DNA from 3 places in the Fundidesulfovibrio soli genome. Region 1 is predicted to be linked to each of the others. Evidence: predicted binding sites of a transcription regulator. Region 1 holds the regulator's gene; each other region holds the start of a gene.

The links. The regulator sigma-54, encoded in region 1, starts transcription at its own class of promoters, with help from an activator protein. The targets are predictions, from matches to a motif close to CTGGCACGGNNNNTGCTT.
Region 2: a site for sigma-54 is predicted at 3,396-3,413, ahead of sqr (type III sulfide quinone reductase, selenoprotein subtype). Genes of this name have one in related genera too.
Region 3: a site for sigma-54 is predicted at 1,360-1,377, ahead of flgF (flagellar basal-body rod protein FlgF). Genes of this name have one in related genera too.

The regions. Positions count from the first base shown of each region.
Region 1 is NZ_JAKZKW010000001.1:319,045-324,192, reverse strand. Features, by position in the region: gene MLE18_RS01580 (CTP synthase) at 1-139, shown strand, start outside; gene MLE18_RS01575 (KdsC family phosphatase) at 139-681, shown strand; gene rpoN (RNA polymerase factor sigma-54) at 797-2,242, shown strand; gene hpf (ribosome hibernation-promoting factor, HPF/YfiA family) at 2,281-2,820, shown strand; gene MLE18_RS01560 (PTS sugar transporter subunit IIA) at 2,820-3,272, shown strand; gene rapZ (RNase adapter RapZ) at 3,370-4,257, shown strand; gene MLE18_RS01550 (PTS sugar transporter subunit IIA) at 4,268-4,705, shown strand; gene MLE18_RS01545 (PTS sugar transporter subunit IIB) at 4,709-5,148, shown strand, end outside.
Region 2 is NZ_JAKZKW010000019.1:47,081-52,228, forward strand. Features, by position in the region: gene MLE18_RS14445 (hybrid sensor histidine kinase/response regulator) at 1-826, opposite strand, end outside; gene MLE18_RS14450 (response regulator) at 1,008-1,367, opposite strand; gene MLE18_RS14455 (DUF1641 domain-containing protein) at 1,407-2,057, opposite strand; gene sqr (type III sulfide quinone reductase, selenoprotein subtype) at 2,069-3,304, opposite strand; gene MLE18_RS14465 (hypothetical protein) at 3,977-4,495, opposite strand; gene MLE18_RS14470 (sigma-54-dependent transcriptional regulator) at 4,709-5,148, opposite strand, start outside.
Region 3 is NZ_JAKZKW010000002.1:181,154-186,301, forward strand. Features, by position in the region: gene MLE18_RS04630 (ribosome maturation factor RimP) at 1-287, opposite strand, end outside; tRNA gene MLE18_RS04635 (tRNA-Gly) at 428-503, opposite strand; gene MLE18_RS04640 (potassium channel family protein) at 582-1,223, opposite strand; gene flgF (flagellar basal-body rod protein FlgF) at 1,405-2,190, shown strand; gene flgG (flagellar basal-body rod protein FlgG) at 2,205-2,990, shown strand; gene flgA (flagellar basal body P-ring formation chaperone FlgA) at 3,006-4,013, shown strand; gene MLE18_RS04660 (flagellar basal body L-ring protein FlgH) at 4,044-4,808, shown strand; gene MLE18_RS04665 (flagellar basal body P-ring protein FlgI) at 4,868-5,148, shown strand, end outside.

The DNA.
Region 1 (5,148 bases):
GGTGGAAATGGTGGAGCTGCCCGAGCATCCGTGGTTCCTGGGCTGCCAGTTCCATCCCGAGTTCCACTCCAGCCCCATGAAGCCGCATCCGCTCTTCAGGGAATTCATCCGCGCGGCCAAGGCCCGCCGCAAAGCTTGATGAGGAGGCGCGCCCGGCCCGGCTTGACGAGCCGGGCGCTCCGCCTTGCCAGGGACGCGCGCATCCTGGTCCTGGATGTGGACGGGGTGCTCACCGACAACGGGGTGCTCTACGACGCGGACGGCCTCGTGCTGAAGCGCTTCAGCGTGCTCGACGGCCTGGGCATCAAGCTCTTGCAGCATGCGGGCGTTGAAGTTGCTGTGATCAGCGGCCTGGACAACGCCCAGGCCCGCCGCCGCCTCAAGGAGCTCGGAGTGGCCGAATTCAACGGCGGCCACAGGCGCAAGCTCCCCATCCTGGAGGATATGCTGCGCGTCCGAGGACTTGAGTTCCGCCATGTGGCCTACATGGGCGACGACCTGCTGGACCTGCCGGTCATGGCCAAGGTGGGCCTGCCCATGGCTCCGGCCGATGCCCAGCCCGAGGCCCTGCGCCGGGCGGCCTGGATATCGCGCAGGCCCGGCGGGGGCGGCGCGGTGCGCGAGGCGGTGCGCCTGCTGCTGACCGCCAGGGGCGCGAACCTGACCCCGCAGGAGGATTGATCCCCAGGACATCTTGCGTGAAGCCAGGAATTAGTGCATAAGCAGCCTTCGCGGCGGATATTCGGCATTTTTCTTGCTAGCCGTCATATTCCGTACCGAGGAGGAAACCCGGCCGATGGCCCTGGAGCTCAGACAGCAACTCAAACTCTCTCAGCAGCTGGTGATGACCCCCCAGCTGCAGCAGGCTATCAAGCTGTTGCAGTTGTCCCGACTGGAACTGATGGAGACCGTGCAGCAGGAGCTGCTCGAGAACCCGCTGCTGGAAGAGGTGCTTGTCGAGGATGAGCGTCCCGCCCCGACCATAGCCGAGGATTCCCATTCCCCCGACGCCACCACCGATGAAGGCGCCATGCAGCGCGAGCTGCTCAAGACCGCCGAGTGGGACGACTACATCGGCGACTTCGCCTCCACCTCCCGCCAGGCCACGGTGCGCGAGTACGAGGCCCCGGAAGAGGGCTTCTCCTTCGAGGCCAGGCTGACCTCCAAGACCTCCCTTGAGGGGCACCTCTCCTGGCAGATCAATCTTTCCGAATTCACCCAGCAGGAGCGGGCCGTGGCCGACGCCATCGTCGGCAATCTGGATCATATGGGCTATTTCCGCTCCTCCCTTGAGGAGATCGCCCAGGAGACCGGCGCGGACGAGCCCCTGGTGGAATCCGTGCTCCACAAGCTGCAGCGCTTCGACCCCGTGGGCGTTGCTGCCCGCACCCCGCAGGAGTGCCTGCTGGTGCAGCTGGAGGTCTATGGCTACACGGACCCCATCCTGCTCGAGATCGTGAGCGACCACCTCGAAGACCTGGAGAAGAAGCGCTACAAGCCCCTGGCCAAGAAGTTCAAGCTGAGCCTGGAGGATATCAGGCAATACCTCGATATCATTCAATCGCTGGACCCAATGCCCGGCTCGCACTTCAGCTCTTCCGAGCCGGTGTACGTGAACCCGGACGCCTTCGTGTACAAGTACGGGGACGACTTCATCATCGTGCTCAACGAAGATGGGTTGCCCAAGCTCCAACTGTCTCCCTACTACATGGAGGACATGAGCCGCGGCAGCGGCGCCTCGGGCTCCGACAAGGACTACCTCCAGGACAAGATGCGCTCCGCCCAGTGGCTGATGAAGAGCCTCTATCAACGCCAGCGGACCCTGTTCAAGGTGCTGGAGAGTATCGTTAAATTTCAGAGAGGCTTTTTCGAGCACGGCGTGACCAAGCTCAAACCCTTGATCCTCAAGGACGTGGCCGACGACATCGGCATGCACGAGTCCACCGTGAGCCGCATCACCACGAGCAAGTACGTAGCCACTCCGCACGGGATCTACGAACTCAAATTCTTCTTCAACTCCTCACTGGAACTCGACGACGGCACCTCCGTCGGCTCCGAGTCGGTCAAGGCGCTCATCAAGCAGCTCATCGCCACCGAGGACTCCAAGAAGACCATCAGCGACGAGCAGATCGCCGAGATTCTCAAACAGAAGTTGCAAGTCAACATCGCACGCCGTACTGTGGCAAAGTACAGAATGGCCATGGGGATCGAATCGTCGTCCAAACGCAAGGAAATTCTCTAAAACCCCGCATCCCCATGCGGTAAGACCTTGGAGGCTCTATGAACATCGCATTCCACTTCAAGAATTTTGAACCTTCTCCCGGCCTGCGCGAATACGCCAGCAAGCGTTTCGAGAAGCTTTCCAAATACATGAGCAACGCCGACAACGCCGAGATGGTCGTCACCCTGATGGTCGAGAAGACCCGCCAGATCATCGACGTGTTGCTGGACGCCGACGTCATGCACATCTCCGCCCATGAGCGCTCCGACGACATGTACTCCACCGTGGACCTCATCACCGACAAGCTCGAAGCGCAGATCCGCAAGATGCGCGAGAAGATGAAGGACCGCCGCAAGCAGCCCGAGGCCCCCGTGACCATGGGCGTGGTCAGCTTCGACGAAGCGGGCAAGGTCAACGCCATCGAGGAGTCCGATAAGTACAACCCCAAGCCCATGAGCGTTGACGAGGCCGCCGAGCAGGTCACCGCCATGAAGTTCGAGTTCCTGGTGTTCCAGAACGCCGACACGGACCGCATCAACGTGATCTACAAGCGCAAGAACGGCGACTTCGGCCTGATCGACCCTGGAGTATCCAACTGATGCGCCTGGGCGAGTACCTCCGCAAGGACTTCGTGCTCGACAGCCTCGCAGCCGACAGCAAGCCCGACGTGCTCGCCGAGCTCGTGGCCCCGGTGGCGCAGGCCTTCCCGGACATCGACGCGCAGAAGGCCCTGCGGGTCCTGCTGGACCGCGAGAGCCTGGGCACCACCGGAATAGGCGACGCTGTGGCCATCCCCCACGGTAAGATGGACTCCCTCAAGGAGATCGTCATCGTGGCCGGACGCAGCAACGGCGGGGTCGACTTCGAAGCCCTGGATCACAAGCCCTGCCGCATCTTCTTCCTGGTGCTGGCGCCCGAACACGTTGCGGGAATGCATCTGCGCATCCTGGCGCAGATTTCGCGCCTGCTCTCGGACGAGAGCTTCCGGGGGGCATTCCTCGACGCCCCGGACAGGGAGAGCCTCTGGCGGGTGCTCACCAGCCACGCCTGATAAGCGTCATGTACTTGCGCCGGTAATCTGCTACTGTCCGTCCCCGCCGCGCCCCGAGCGCGGCGGGGACTTCCACATTCACAAGGAGCGTGCCGCTATGGACTCCGGCGCGAACAGGCTTTCCGTGGTGGTTATCACCGGGCTGTCCGGGTCTGGAAAATCCACCGCCATCAACGTTTTCGAAGACATGGGCTACTTCTGCGTGGACGGCCTGCCCGCCATGCTCATACCCAAGCTCGTCACCCTCTTCGATGAACAGTCCGCGCACCGCTACCGGGGCCTTGCCCTGGGCATGGACGTGCGCCAGGCGGATTTCGACTCCGACTGGCTGGACGCCCTCGAAACCCTCAAGGCTTCCGGCAACCCGCCGCAGATCATCTTCACCGAGGCCTCCACTCGGGAGATCATGCGCCGCTACGCCACCACCCGCCGCCCGCATCCCTTCGAGTCCGAAGGCTACGGGCTGGGCGAGGCCGTGGAGGAGGAACGCCGCCGCATGGCAACCCTGCGGGAGGCAGCCGACCTGGTGATGGACACCACCGACTTCTCCATCCACGACCTGCGCCGCCAGCTCCACGAAAAATGGATGTTCCTGGAGGGCAAGGGGCCGGACATGAAGGTGCACATCATGAGCTTCGGGTTTAAATACGGCCTCCCAACCGAATCCGACCTGCTCTTCGACCTGCGCTTCCTGCCCAACCCCTATTTCGAGCCCTCGCTCAAGGAGATGTCCGGCAAGGATGCCCCCGTGGCCGACTACGTGCTCAAATCCGAGGAGGGCAGCCTCTTCCTGCCCAAGTTCCTCGACTTCCTCTCCGGCTTGATCCCCCTCTACGCCAAGGAAGGCCGCTACCGGCTGACCATCGCCCTGGGCTGCACCGGCGGCAGGCACCGCTCCGTGGCCACGGCCGAGGCCCTCTTTGACACATTGCGGAAGGAGGGATACACCGTCTCCCTGGAACACCGGCATATCGAAAAAGGCTGACAGACCAACGATGAGCGATACTTCTACCGTCCCCGCCGCCGTAGGCGTGGTCATCGTGACCCACACCGACTACGGGCAGAAACTCCTGGCCGCGGCGGAAATGATCCTGGGGCAACAGCAGCACGTGCGCACCGTGAGCGTGGAGGTCGGCGTGGACACCACGCAGACCGTGCAGATCCTCGACGCATCCATCAAAGAAGTGGAGCAGGGCGGCGGCGTGATGATCCTTACGGACATGTTCGGGGGCACCCCCACCAACCTGTCCCTCTCACTCATGGCGCAACACACCATCGAGGTGGTCACGGGCGTGAACCTGCCCATGCTCATCAAGATTCTCTCCTCCCGCTCGAAACCCCTCTCGCAGCTGGCCGCCGAGGCCAAAACCGCTGGGGTGCAAGGCATCGTGGTCGCCGGCGAGATCCTGCGGAAAAAGGTGGCCGGGGAATAACGCGTGGTCTGGGTGCGCATCGACAACAGGCTGGTGCACGGCCAGATCATCGAGGCCTGGCTGCCCTATACCGACGCCAGGACGCTGGTGGTGGGCAACGACGAACTGGCCAAGGACGAACTGCGCCAGCAGATCATGTCCATCGCCATCCCCCTGGGGGTGGAGATCGTCTTTCTGGAGGTCGCCCAGGTTGGCGCCTACCTTGAGGACAAGAAGCTCCGCGACAAGAACGTCCTGGTGCTCTTCGCCGACTGCCGGGACGCCACCAGGAGCCGCAAGGCCGGGTTGGGCTACTCCTGCCTGAACCTGGGCAACCTGCACTACGGGCCGGGCAAGAGACAGCTCTGCCAGCATATCGCCCTGAGCAAGGACGACGAGCTCTGCCTGGAGGGTCTCCAGGCGGAGGGGGTGAGCATCGACTACCGCTGCATCCCCAGCGATCC
Region 2 (5,148 bases), on a different contig from region 1:
GCTCGATCACCAGCTCCACCTGCCCCTCGTTGTTGAAGATGGGCGCGGTGTGCACAATCACGGGAAGCTCCTGGCCGTCGACGCCCATGAGGGTTTCGCGGCTGCGCAGGCCCTTGCCCTCGTTGATCGTCTTCCAGACCGGGCAGGCGTTGCCGCTCCCCTGGCGACCGGCGTAGGCCTCCCAGCTGTTATGGCCCACCAGGTCGCCCAGGCGGTCCTGGTAGAGCTGGTTGACGGCCACTATCTCGAGGTAGCGGTTGTGGATGGAGATGAAGCAGGGGAGCTCGTTGAAGTAGCTGGGCCCGTCCGTGAAGGACTGCACCAGGCTGCGCATGGCGGTGGAGAGCCCCTCCACCACCTGCCCGACGGCCAGCTGCCGCTCCAGCTCCACCAGCTTGGCGGACTTCTCCTTGACGATGCGCTCCAGGTTCTGGGTGTGCTCCTTGATCTGGCGGCGCATCACGATCTTGTCCGTCGCGCGCTTGAGGGCGTTCACCAGGAGTTCGTCGCGGATGGGCTTGGTGATGAAATCCAGGGCTTCGTACTGCAGGCTCTTGAGGGCCAGGTCCATGTCGCCGTGACCGGAGATCATGATCACCTCGGCCTCAGGGTCGAGCTGCTTGAGCCTGCGCAGGAGCTCGATGCCGTCCATGCCCGGCATCTTGATGTCGGTCAGGACGATGCTCGGTTCGTTGACCGTGAAGGCCGCGATGGCCTCCTCGCCGTTGGCCGCGGTGATGACGTCGTATCCCAGGTCCGCGATGGAAAGGCCCAGGATCTCCCTGATGGCGTCGTCATCGTCGACCAGCAAGACTTTCTCGCCCATTTCACCTCTCCTTTGGCTGGCGCGCGCCGAAAACGGCGGATGCACCCTGTGTACCCTGCTCCGCAAGAGGCCACAAGATGCAGTAAAAAATCGACCTTGGAGGTGGAGAAACAAAGAAGGCGCGGGCCTCCCGTCAGGAAAGCCCGCGCCTTGCGGATTATCTGCCCGTGATGCGTGGGGACTAGGCGTCGCCCAGCATCTCCTTGACCATCTTCACGGTCTTGGCGGGGTCCACCGGCTTGGTCAGCACCGGCACGTTCTTGGACAGAACGGGCGGGCGGGGGCCGACGCCGCTGATGACGATAACGGGGATCTCGGCCAGGGACGGTTCCTGGCGCAGCTTCACATAGAACAGGGTGCCGCCGCGGGCGGGCATGTCCATGTCCAGGGTGATCAGGTCCGGCTTGCTGGCCTGAGTCTTCTCCAGGCCTTCGATGCCGTTCTTGGCGCCGTCGGTCTCGTAGCCGGCTTCCTCAAAGACATCCTTCAGATACGAGATGATCTCGGGATCATCGTCGATGATAAGGATCTTCTTGGCCATAATTACCTCGCAAGTTTCGCGGCGAGGGCCGCAAAATGGTTATTTCAGCTTGCCCAGGGCCTTGACCATCTCCATGGCCACGCCGATGCCGGCCTTGACCTCGGAGTTGGAGACCGCGCCCACGAGGCCCATGGGGCCGATGGGCTTGGCGTTTTCCAGCTTGATGTTCGCCGGAAGATCCGTGAGCTTGTCCAGCAGCTCGATCATCTCCGGGGTGGACATCTTCTTCAAGAGACCCAGCAGAGCGACGAAGCTGTCGCCCATGGCCTCGATGTCCTCGGGGCCGTAGTGCTGGGCCACCTTGGCGCGCACCTCGAGCATGGCCTCGTAGGTGCGGAACACGCCGCGCGCCTCCAGGGTGCCCAGGTAGCGGACCGTGCTGTGCAGGGCGCTCTTCATCATCGGCTCCATGGTGTTCCACATGTCGATGAGGCTTTCGAGCGTATCCATGCACCAGGTCAGGTTTTTAACGTTGACCATGATCTTCTTGACCAGGGGCATCACGTCCTCGAGCTGGAAGGCGTCTTCGACGTCCTTGAACTCGTTGATCATGACATAGAGCGCCTGTTTCATGATCGGATTCAGATCACGAATCAGATCTTCCATGGGCTCCCTGGCCTCACGCATATCAGCCAGCTCGGCTTCTATCTTGCCGAGTTTTTCGAGAATCAGATCCTCTTTGCTGCTCATGTTCCGGTCTCCTAGAAGCCCTTGGGGCGTTTTTTGCCGGCCATGAACATCTGGGGCTCGAGGGGCAGATCCTTACCTTTGAGCATGAGGTTGAAGTAGACCCACTTGAACATCATCTTGCCCCAGTAGTTCATGTAGGACTCTTCCAGCAGGCCGAAGGGACCGACGCCCGGGAACGGATACTTGCCCGGCAGCGGCTCGACCTTGTAGTTGAAGTCGATGAGCGCGGCCTTTTCGTAACCGGTGACGATGAAGCAGTTGGAGTGGCCGTCGAACTCGGGGCGCGGGGCCAGGCCTTCGATGTCGCGGTGCAGGTTCTCCACCAGCACGTCGGCCTCGAAGTGGGTCACGGAGCCGGCCTTGGAGGTCGGCACGTTGGTGGCGTCGCCCAGGATGTACATGTTCTCGTAATCCGGGGACTTCAGGGTGTAGTGGTCGGTCTTGAGGTAGCCCATGGGGTCGCCGATGTCGGAATCGATGATCACCTGGGAGCCGAAGTTGGGCGGAATGGCGACCATCAGGTCGAACTCCACTTCGTCGCCCTTCATGGACTCGACAACGCCGCGCTCGGCGTCGACGGCAGCGATCTCGAAGTTGGGAACGATCTTGATGTTCTTCTCTTCGCAGATCTTGCCCAGGATGGAGGCGGCCACGGGCTTGGTGAACGCGCCGGTGAGCGGGGTCACCAGTTCGATCTCGATGTTGTGGCGGGTGTCCTGAGTGGAGAAGTACCAGTCGGCCAGGAACAGGAACTCCAGAGGAGCCACCGGGCACTTGATGGGCATCTCCGCGATGTTCAGGATCATCTTACCCTTTTCGAAGCGCTGGAGCTTGTGGAAAAGGTCCACCGCGCCGTTGGGGGTGTAGAAGTCGTGGATGTTCTTCTTCCAGCCGTCCATCATGCCTTCGATTTCCTCGGGCATGATCGAGCAGCCGGTGGCCACTACGATCCAGTCGTAGTCATGCTTGCCGTTGGTGGTGGTGACGACCTTGCCAACGGGGTCGATGTTGGTGATCTCCTCGTTGACGAAGTCCACGCCCTTGGGAATGAAGCCGGACAGGGGACGGACGCAGTCCTTGATGTCGTAGACGCCGAAGGGCACGAACAGCCAGCCGGGCTGGTAGTGGTTGACGGTGGAGCGATCGATGATCGTGATCTTCCACTCTTTCTCGTCCAGTTTCTTGCGCATTTTGTTGGCGATTATGCAACCGCCGCAGCCAGCACCAAGAATGAGAAGTTTTTTCATGTCCTGACGGCTCCTATCGTAGTTTGAACCTTAGGTTCTGACTTCAACCTCCAAGCGTCCTTGGAGAGTCCCCTTCCAACGGTTCCCCCTAAAGCAAGGGCCGGGCCAGGACGGGAAACTCCAATTTGTTCCTGAGATATCAGGGTGATAAATTGAAATGCACGCCGAGCCCGCCCCAGCGTGCGCAACATATGTTTACGTGCCCCTCCTCCCAAACAGGACATAGCCCCACCATAGCGTCATCCAAAGGAATTGCAACAATTGTTGACACGTCAATATTTGTTGCACGGGCATCGGCGCGGCAACCGACGCAATACCCTGAAACGGCTGGTAAAACTGGCCTCTGCCGGTTCCGCGGCAAGATGGGGAGAACTTCTGGAAGATGTCGTGGTGTGGCGCATTTGGCTCTGCTTGTGCCGGGGGTGGGTGCGCCAGGCCGGATGGCGGCGGCCAGCTGCCGGGAGGCGGTCAACCGGACGGCCGCCGTAATGCGGTCGAGGGAAGCTGGAGAAGGCAGGAGTTGCAGGAACAGGGTGCACAATGGGTTGAGGCGGCTTGCTTCGGCCGACCCGTTCAAAGCGTGGGAGGTTCAGGGTGCTCGAAAGTTCCAAGGCCCGGGCGGGCCTGCGCCCGCCTCGCAATATGCTGATTCTGCTGGCGGCCCGATCCGAGCTAGCCGACGTAGCCGCCCAGGTTGCTCCGCATCATGCCGGATATCTGGCCGGAGAGATCCGTGCCTTGGTTGCCGTTGAGGTAGTCCAGCAGCGTCAGGCTGGACTGCCCCGAGTAGCTGCGCATGGAGGAGGACGTGGCTTTGCCCAGGTTGAAATCCTTCAGGCTGCCGGAGAGTGAGGCGTTGGAGAACTGTCCGGCCAGGGATTCCATGCTCAGCCGCTGCAGGGTGTCCGAGCACTGGGGCGCGGCGTCGTGGAAGTCCTGGGCGATGCCCGCGGCGACCTCCTTGAAGGCCTCCGGGTCGCTTTTCTCCAACTGGGAGAGTTTGCTGAGCAGCGAGGCGATCTGGGAGATGCTGGCCGCCGAGATGGACGAGGACGAACCGTCTGAGGACTGGCCCCCCAACGCGGTAATGGAATCCGACGAGGAAGCGCCGGACATGCCGTCGGCCTTGTTGGGGTCGAGGTAGCCCATCTGCGCGATGAGATTCTGTCTGCTGATGCTGGAAACGGCCATGGAGTGTCCCCTTTTTGCCGGTAGTCCCCATGCGAAGCACTATCCGTTCCACGGCAGTTAAACAACAATATTTCAGCATGTTAGCGAAACGCGCGGCGGAATTTTCCCACCGTTCCGCCCAGCGGACCTGAAGATCAAGAAGCCTCCGGCGGCCAAAGGACGAAGTCCTGCCTTCGGCCCTCTGGACTCCCATGCGGCTTCGCGCCGAAGCGGCTACATCAGGTTGTATTCCGATATCTTGCGGTAGAGCGTCTTTCGGCTGATCCCCAGGGTCTGCGCCGCCAGGGAGCGGTTGCCGCTGTGCAGCTGCAGCACGCGCTCGATGTGCGTGCGCTCCATGGAGTCAAGCGTGAGCCCGCTCTGTGATTCGGGCACCCGCTTGTCCAGCAGCTCGCGCGGCAGGGCGTGCTCGGTGATGAGCCCGTTCTCGGCCAGGATCATCCCGCGCTCGATCACGTTGCGCAGCTCCCGGATGTTGCCCGGCCAGGAGTAGTTGAGCAGGCAGCGCATGGCGCCCTCCGTCATGGTGCAGGCCCCCTGCCCCGTGGCCAGTCGGCTCAGGAAGTACTCCACCAGCAGGGGGATGTCCTCCTTGCGCTCGCACAGCGGAGGGATGTGGATGTTGAAGACGTTGATGCGGTGGAAAAGCGCCT
Region 3 (5,148 bases), on a different contig from region 1:
CGGCCCCCGTGAGGGACGGCCAGGGTGATGTCCAACTCCTGCCCGATGTAGGGCGGCAGCTGGGAAAGTTCAAAGAAGCGCCTGCTCAGCCCGGGGGAGGAGACCTCAAGGTGGTAGGCCCCGGGAATGAGGTCCTCCACTTCGAGGGCCGCGCCCAGCTGGCGGCTCACCGATGCGCAGTGCTCCACGTCGACGCCGTCCGGGCCGTCGATGAACAGGCGCAGGGTGGGGCGGCCTTCGCCACCGGCGAACTCCATGCCCCAGAGGGACAGGCCGAGGCTTTCCACGAATGGATCGGCCAATTCCTTAATTCTGGAGAGCACTTTGGTGTTGTCTGTGTTCATAGCAAAAAAAAAGTGGACCGAACCGAATGGCCCACCCCTGTAATCGCGAAGGCCTTCCGGCCCAGGCGTCATGAGGATTTATTTGGAGCGGGCGACGAGATTCGAACTCGCGACACCAAGCTTGGGAAGCTTGTACTCTACCAACTGAGCTACACCCGCTCGCAAAGACGACATATTATGCGTTAGGGGCGGTCTGTCAAGCAAAATCGGGCAGGTTGGGGACTTTTGGACGGCGGATCACTCGCTCACGTCCCTCTTTTCCTGGAACAGGCGATTGATCAGGTAGGCCACCACAAGGGCGAAGTAGAACTGCCCGAAGATGGCCTGGGTTATGGCGAGGCGCTGAGCCAGAAGGGTGCGCGGGGCCATATCGCCGTACCCCACGGTGGTCATGGTGGCGAAGCTGAAATAGATCATCCCGTCCATGATGCGGTCCAGCTGGATGGGGAGGGTGAACGATCCCGGGTGGACGCCCTCCACCAGGGTATAGAGCAGCGCCCAGAAGAATCCCATTGTCAGGTAGCAGTTCACCAGCGCGAAGATCTCCGCCTTGCTGACCTCCTTGGAGGTCAGCACGAAGCGCACCGTGGAGCTGATGCCGTAGATCAGGCACAGCAACCCGGAGATGCAGAACATCAGGTTGAAGTCCACGTCGTGGAAGCCCTTGAACCAAGCCAGCGCATAGGACAGGGAGCTGGCCACGAGCATCACGTTCAGGAAGGCGTTGCGTGCGAAGCTGAACAGCGCCACCCCGAAGATGATCAGGTAGAACAGGAGGCTGTCCACCAGAGGGTGCAGATGGCCGCCGCCCACCAGCGCGCCCACGAGCATGCAGGTGTTGATGATCTGCTTGTTCTTGGAGAGGTAAGCCGGGAGCAAGGTTCGACCGCCTGGATGGAGTGGAGTTCCTGAGGGCGGAGACCGCCTTCAGTTGCCTTACCCCGCAAACGTTCCGGCTTCAACGGGCAATCCGCGGACGCGGCTGTGTCCTCCCCGTCGGCGTTCTTCCTCGCGTATGGCACGCTTCATGCTGTGTCTTGGCGCGAGGAGGACCGCCGCCATGCAACAAAGCACAATCAGCGCGCTGTTCGGGGCCTTGAGCAACGAAACGCGCCTCAACCTGATCGCCAACAATTTGGCGAACGCGAACACCGCCGGGTACAAGGCCGACAAGGTCTCCTTCCAGGACGTGTTCCAGCGCATGGCCTCCGACTTCAGCCCGGACGCCCGCAACGACCTGCAGGAGAAGAACCTGCTGCCCAGGCCCATCCTGGTGGCCAAGCCCCGGCTGGCCGAGCAGACTCTGGACATGACCCAGGGCGGGCTGGAGGCCACCGGCAACCCCCTCGACCTGGCCATCACCGGCCCCGGCTTCTTCCGGGTGCAGACCCCCGAAGGCCAGTTCCTCACCCGCAACGGCCAGTTCTACCGCAACAACCAGGGCATGCTGGTGACCAACCAGGGCTACCCCGTGCTGGGCCAGTCCGGCCCGGTGACCCTGGGCGAGGGCAAGACCGTCACCATCACCCGCGACGGCCAGGTCTCCGTGGACGGCGACATCGTGGGGGCCATCGACATCGTGGACGTGGCCGACCCCAAGCAGCTCAAGAAGTACGGCCAGAGCATGTTCGCGGGCCCCGACAACGCCCAGCCCGTGACCCGGGCCATCGAGGCGGGCAAGACGGGCATCAACCAGGGCTACATCGAAAAGCCCAACGTCAACGTGGTCGGGGAAATGGTGGCCATGATCGAGGCCCAGCGCTCCTTCGAGGCCTACGCCAAGATCATCAGCAGCACGCAGGAAATGGACCAGAACGCCACCGCCAAGGTCGGCGAAACCAGGTAAGGGGGATCAGGCGTATGATGCGCTCTCTCTATACGGCCACCACCGGCATGGTGGCCATGCAGACCCAGATAGACACCATGGCCAACAACCTGGCCAACGTGAACACCATCGGCTTCAAGAAGAGCCGGGCCGAGTTCGAGGACCTGATGTACCAGACCCTCAACGTGGCCGGCACCCAGAACGAGGGCGGCTCCCGCATCCCTACGGGCATGCAGGTGGGCATGGGCGTGCGCCCCACCACGGTGCACAAGTTCTTCCAGCAGGGCGACTTCCAGAACACCGGCAACCCGCTGGACGTGGCCATCTCGGGCCAGGGCTTCTTCCGCCTGCAGGACCCCTCCGGCAACGACGTGTACACCCGGGCGGGCTCCTTCAAGCTCAACCAGGACGGCACCATCGTCAACGCCAACGGCTACACCCTGCAGCCCACCGTCACCATCCCGCAGCAGACGACGAACATCGTCATCACCGAGCGCGGCGTGCTGAGCGCCACGGACTCCGCGGGCAACGTGCTGGCCACCAGCACCATCCCCCTCTACACGTTCATCAACCCGGCGGGCCTCACCGCCCAGGGCTCCAACGTCTACAAGACCTCCGAAGCCTCCGGCGCCGCCCAGGAGCTCACCCCCGGCGACCAGAACGCCGGAACCCTCGTGCAGGGCTTCATCGAAGGCTCCAACGTGCAGATGGTGGACGAAATGGTGGGGCTCATCGTGGGGCAGAGGGCCTACGAGGCCAACTCCAAGACCATCACCACGGCGGACTCCATGCTCCAGACGGCCGTGAACATCAAACGCTAGCCCGGGAGAGTGGCCATGAACACCGCACGCACCGCTCGGCAAAGGCTCCATGCCCGCACGCTGGCCGCCCTGGCCGCCGTCCTGGCGCTGCTCGCCGCCGCCACAGTCTTCGGGGCGGACCCCATGGCCTGGAAGGTCCGCATCGCGCCCGCCGCGGCCATCGGCGGGGAGCGGGTGATGCTGGGCGACATCGCCGAGCCCGTGGGCCAGATCGACCCCGACACCTGGCGCATCCTGGCCTCCACGCCCCTGTGGCCATTCCCGGGCCGCGAGGGCCAGCTGACGCTCACGCGCAAGCGCGTCCTGGAGGACCTGGACGTGCTCTTCCCGCGCTCCGCGGGCAACTTCATCGTTCCCGAGCAGGTGGTGCTCAAGAAGGGCGGCGGGGTGCCGGTGGCCGGGAACGAGGTCACCAAGATGATCGTCGATTTTCTGACGGAGAACATGACCGGCGTGGACGGCGAGCTGGAGGTCAAGGAGATCTCGCTGCCGGGCCAGCTGTTCATCGACCCCGACACCGAGAAGCTCTCCGTTGAGTCCGTGGGCCAGATGACCCCCGGTCGGGTCAGCCTGCGGCTCACCGTATCGGACGTGCAGGGCAAGCCCATCCGGCAGATCGCGGCCAGCGCCTTCGTGAACCTGTGGAAGGTGATCCCGGTGGCCTCCAGGCCGCTGAACATGCGCGACGGCGTGGTGGCGGGCGAGATGGTCACCTACGAGCGGCGCAACCTGGCCCTCATCAAGGGCCTGCCCTGGGACGCCAAGAACCCAACGCCCATGCGCGCCAAGACCTCGCTCAACCAGGGTGTGCCCCTGACCATGGAGAACCTTGAGCCCATGCCCGCCATCCTCAAGGGCGAACAGGTGACCTGCCTGTGGAACGGCAAGAGCATCCACCTGGCCATGCCCGTGACCGCCGTCACCGAGGGAGCCAAGGGCAGCCAGATAACGGTACGGAACGTGCAAAGCGGAAGGGAGCTGGCGGCCTGGGTCCAGGACTCCAAAACCGTGGTGGCCAGATAGGCCCGTAGGGCCAAGCAGGGAGGAGAGGCTATGCGTACCAACAAGAAATTCGTGAGCGCGGCGGTGTGCGCCCTGGCGGCCCTGAGCGCGGCCTGCGCCCCCCCGGCGCAGAAGCAGCCGAGCCCCATGAGCTCGCTGACCCCGCCGGTGATGCAGGCGCCTTCCCCGGTGAACAACCCCGGCTCGCTCTATTCGCAGGCCGCCCAGCCCAGCTACCTCTACGAGGACAACCGGGCCAGGCGCATCGGCGACGTGGTGATGGTCAACGTCACCGAGAAATCCAACGCCAAGAACAAGTCCAAGACGAAGTCCAACGGCAAGAACACCATGGACATCGGCGTGAACAACTACTTCCAGAGCGCCACCATGGACCCCTTCCCGGGCTCCAAGGCCCTGCGCTCCACCACCGGGATGGACCTGGGCGCGCTGGCCGGCATGAAGGGCGTCAACGGTTCGACCCCCATGGTCAGCACCAGCCGCAACGACCAGTTCGACTCCGACGGCGAGACCAGCCGCGAATCCACCGTGACCTACACCATCGGCTGCCGCATCGTGAACATCCTGCCCGGCGGCGTGATGCAGGTGGAGGGCGCGCGGCAGGTGCGCGTCAACGACGACACCCAGATCATGGTGGTGCGCGGGCTGCTCAGGCCCATGGACGTCGGCCCGGACAACGCCGTGCCCTCCACGGCCCTGGCCGAGGCGCAGATCGACATGTTCGGCACCGGCGTGCTGGCGGACCGCCAGAAGCCCGGCTGGCTGTCGAGGATTTTGGACAACATCTGGCCGTTCTAGCCACCTCGGGGGAGGGGGCGAACGTCAGCGGGCCGCGCAGCGGTCACAGAGGTATCGACATGTTCAGGCATCGCATGACCACACTGCTCTTGACGGGCCTTATCCTGGCCGCGCTGTTCTCTGGGGAGGGGCGCGCGGCCAGGATCAAGGACGTCGCGTCCTTCTCGGGCGTCCGCACCAACCAACTCGTGGGCTACGGCCTGGTGGTGGGCCTTTCCGGCACCGGCGACAAGCGCGGGTCGGACTTCACCATCCAGTCCATCTGGAACATGCTCGACAAGATGGGCGTGCGCGTGGACAAGCGCACCCTGCGCCCGGCCAACGTGGCCGCGGTCATGGT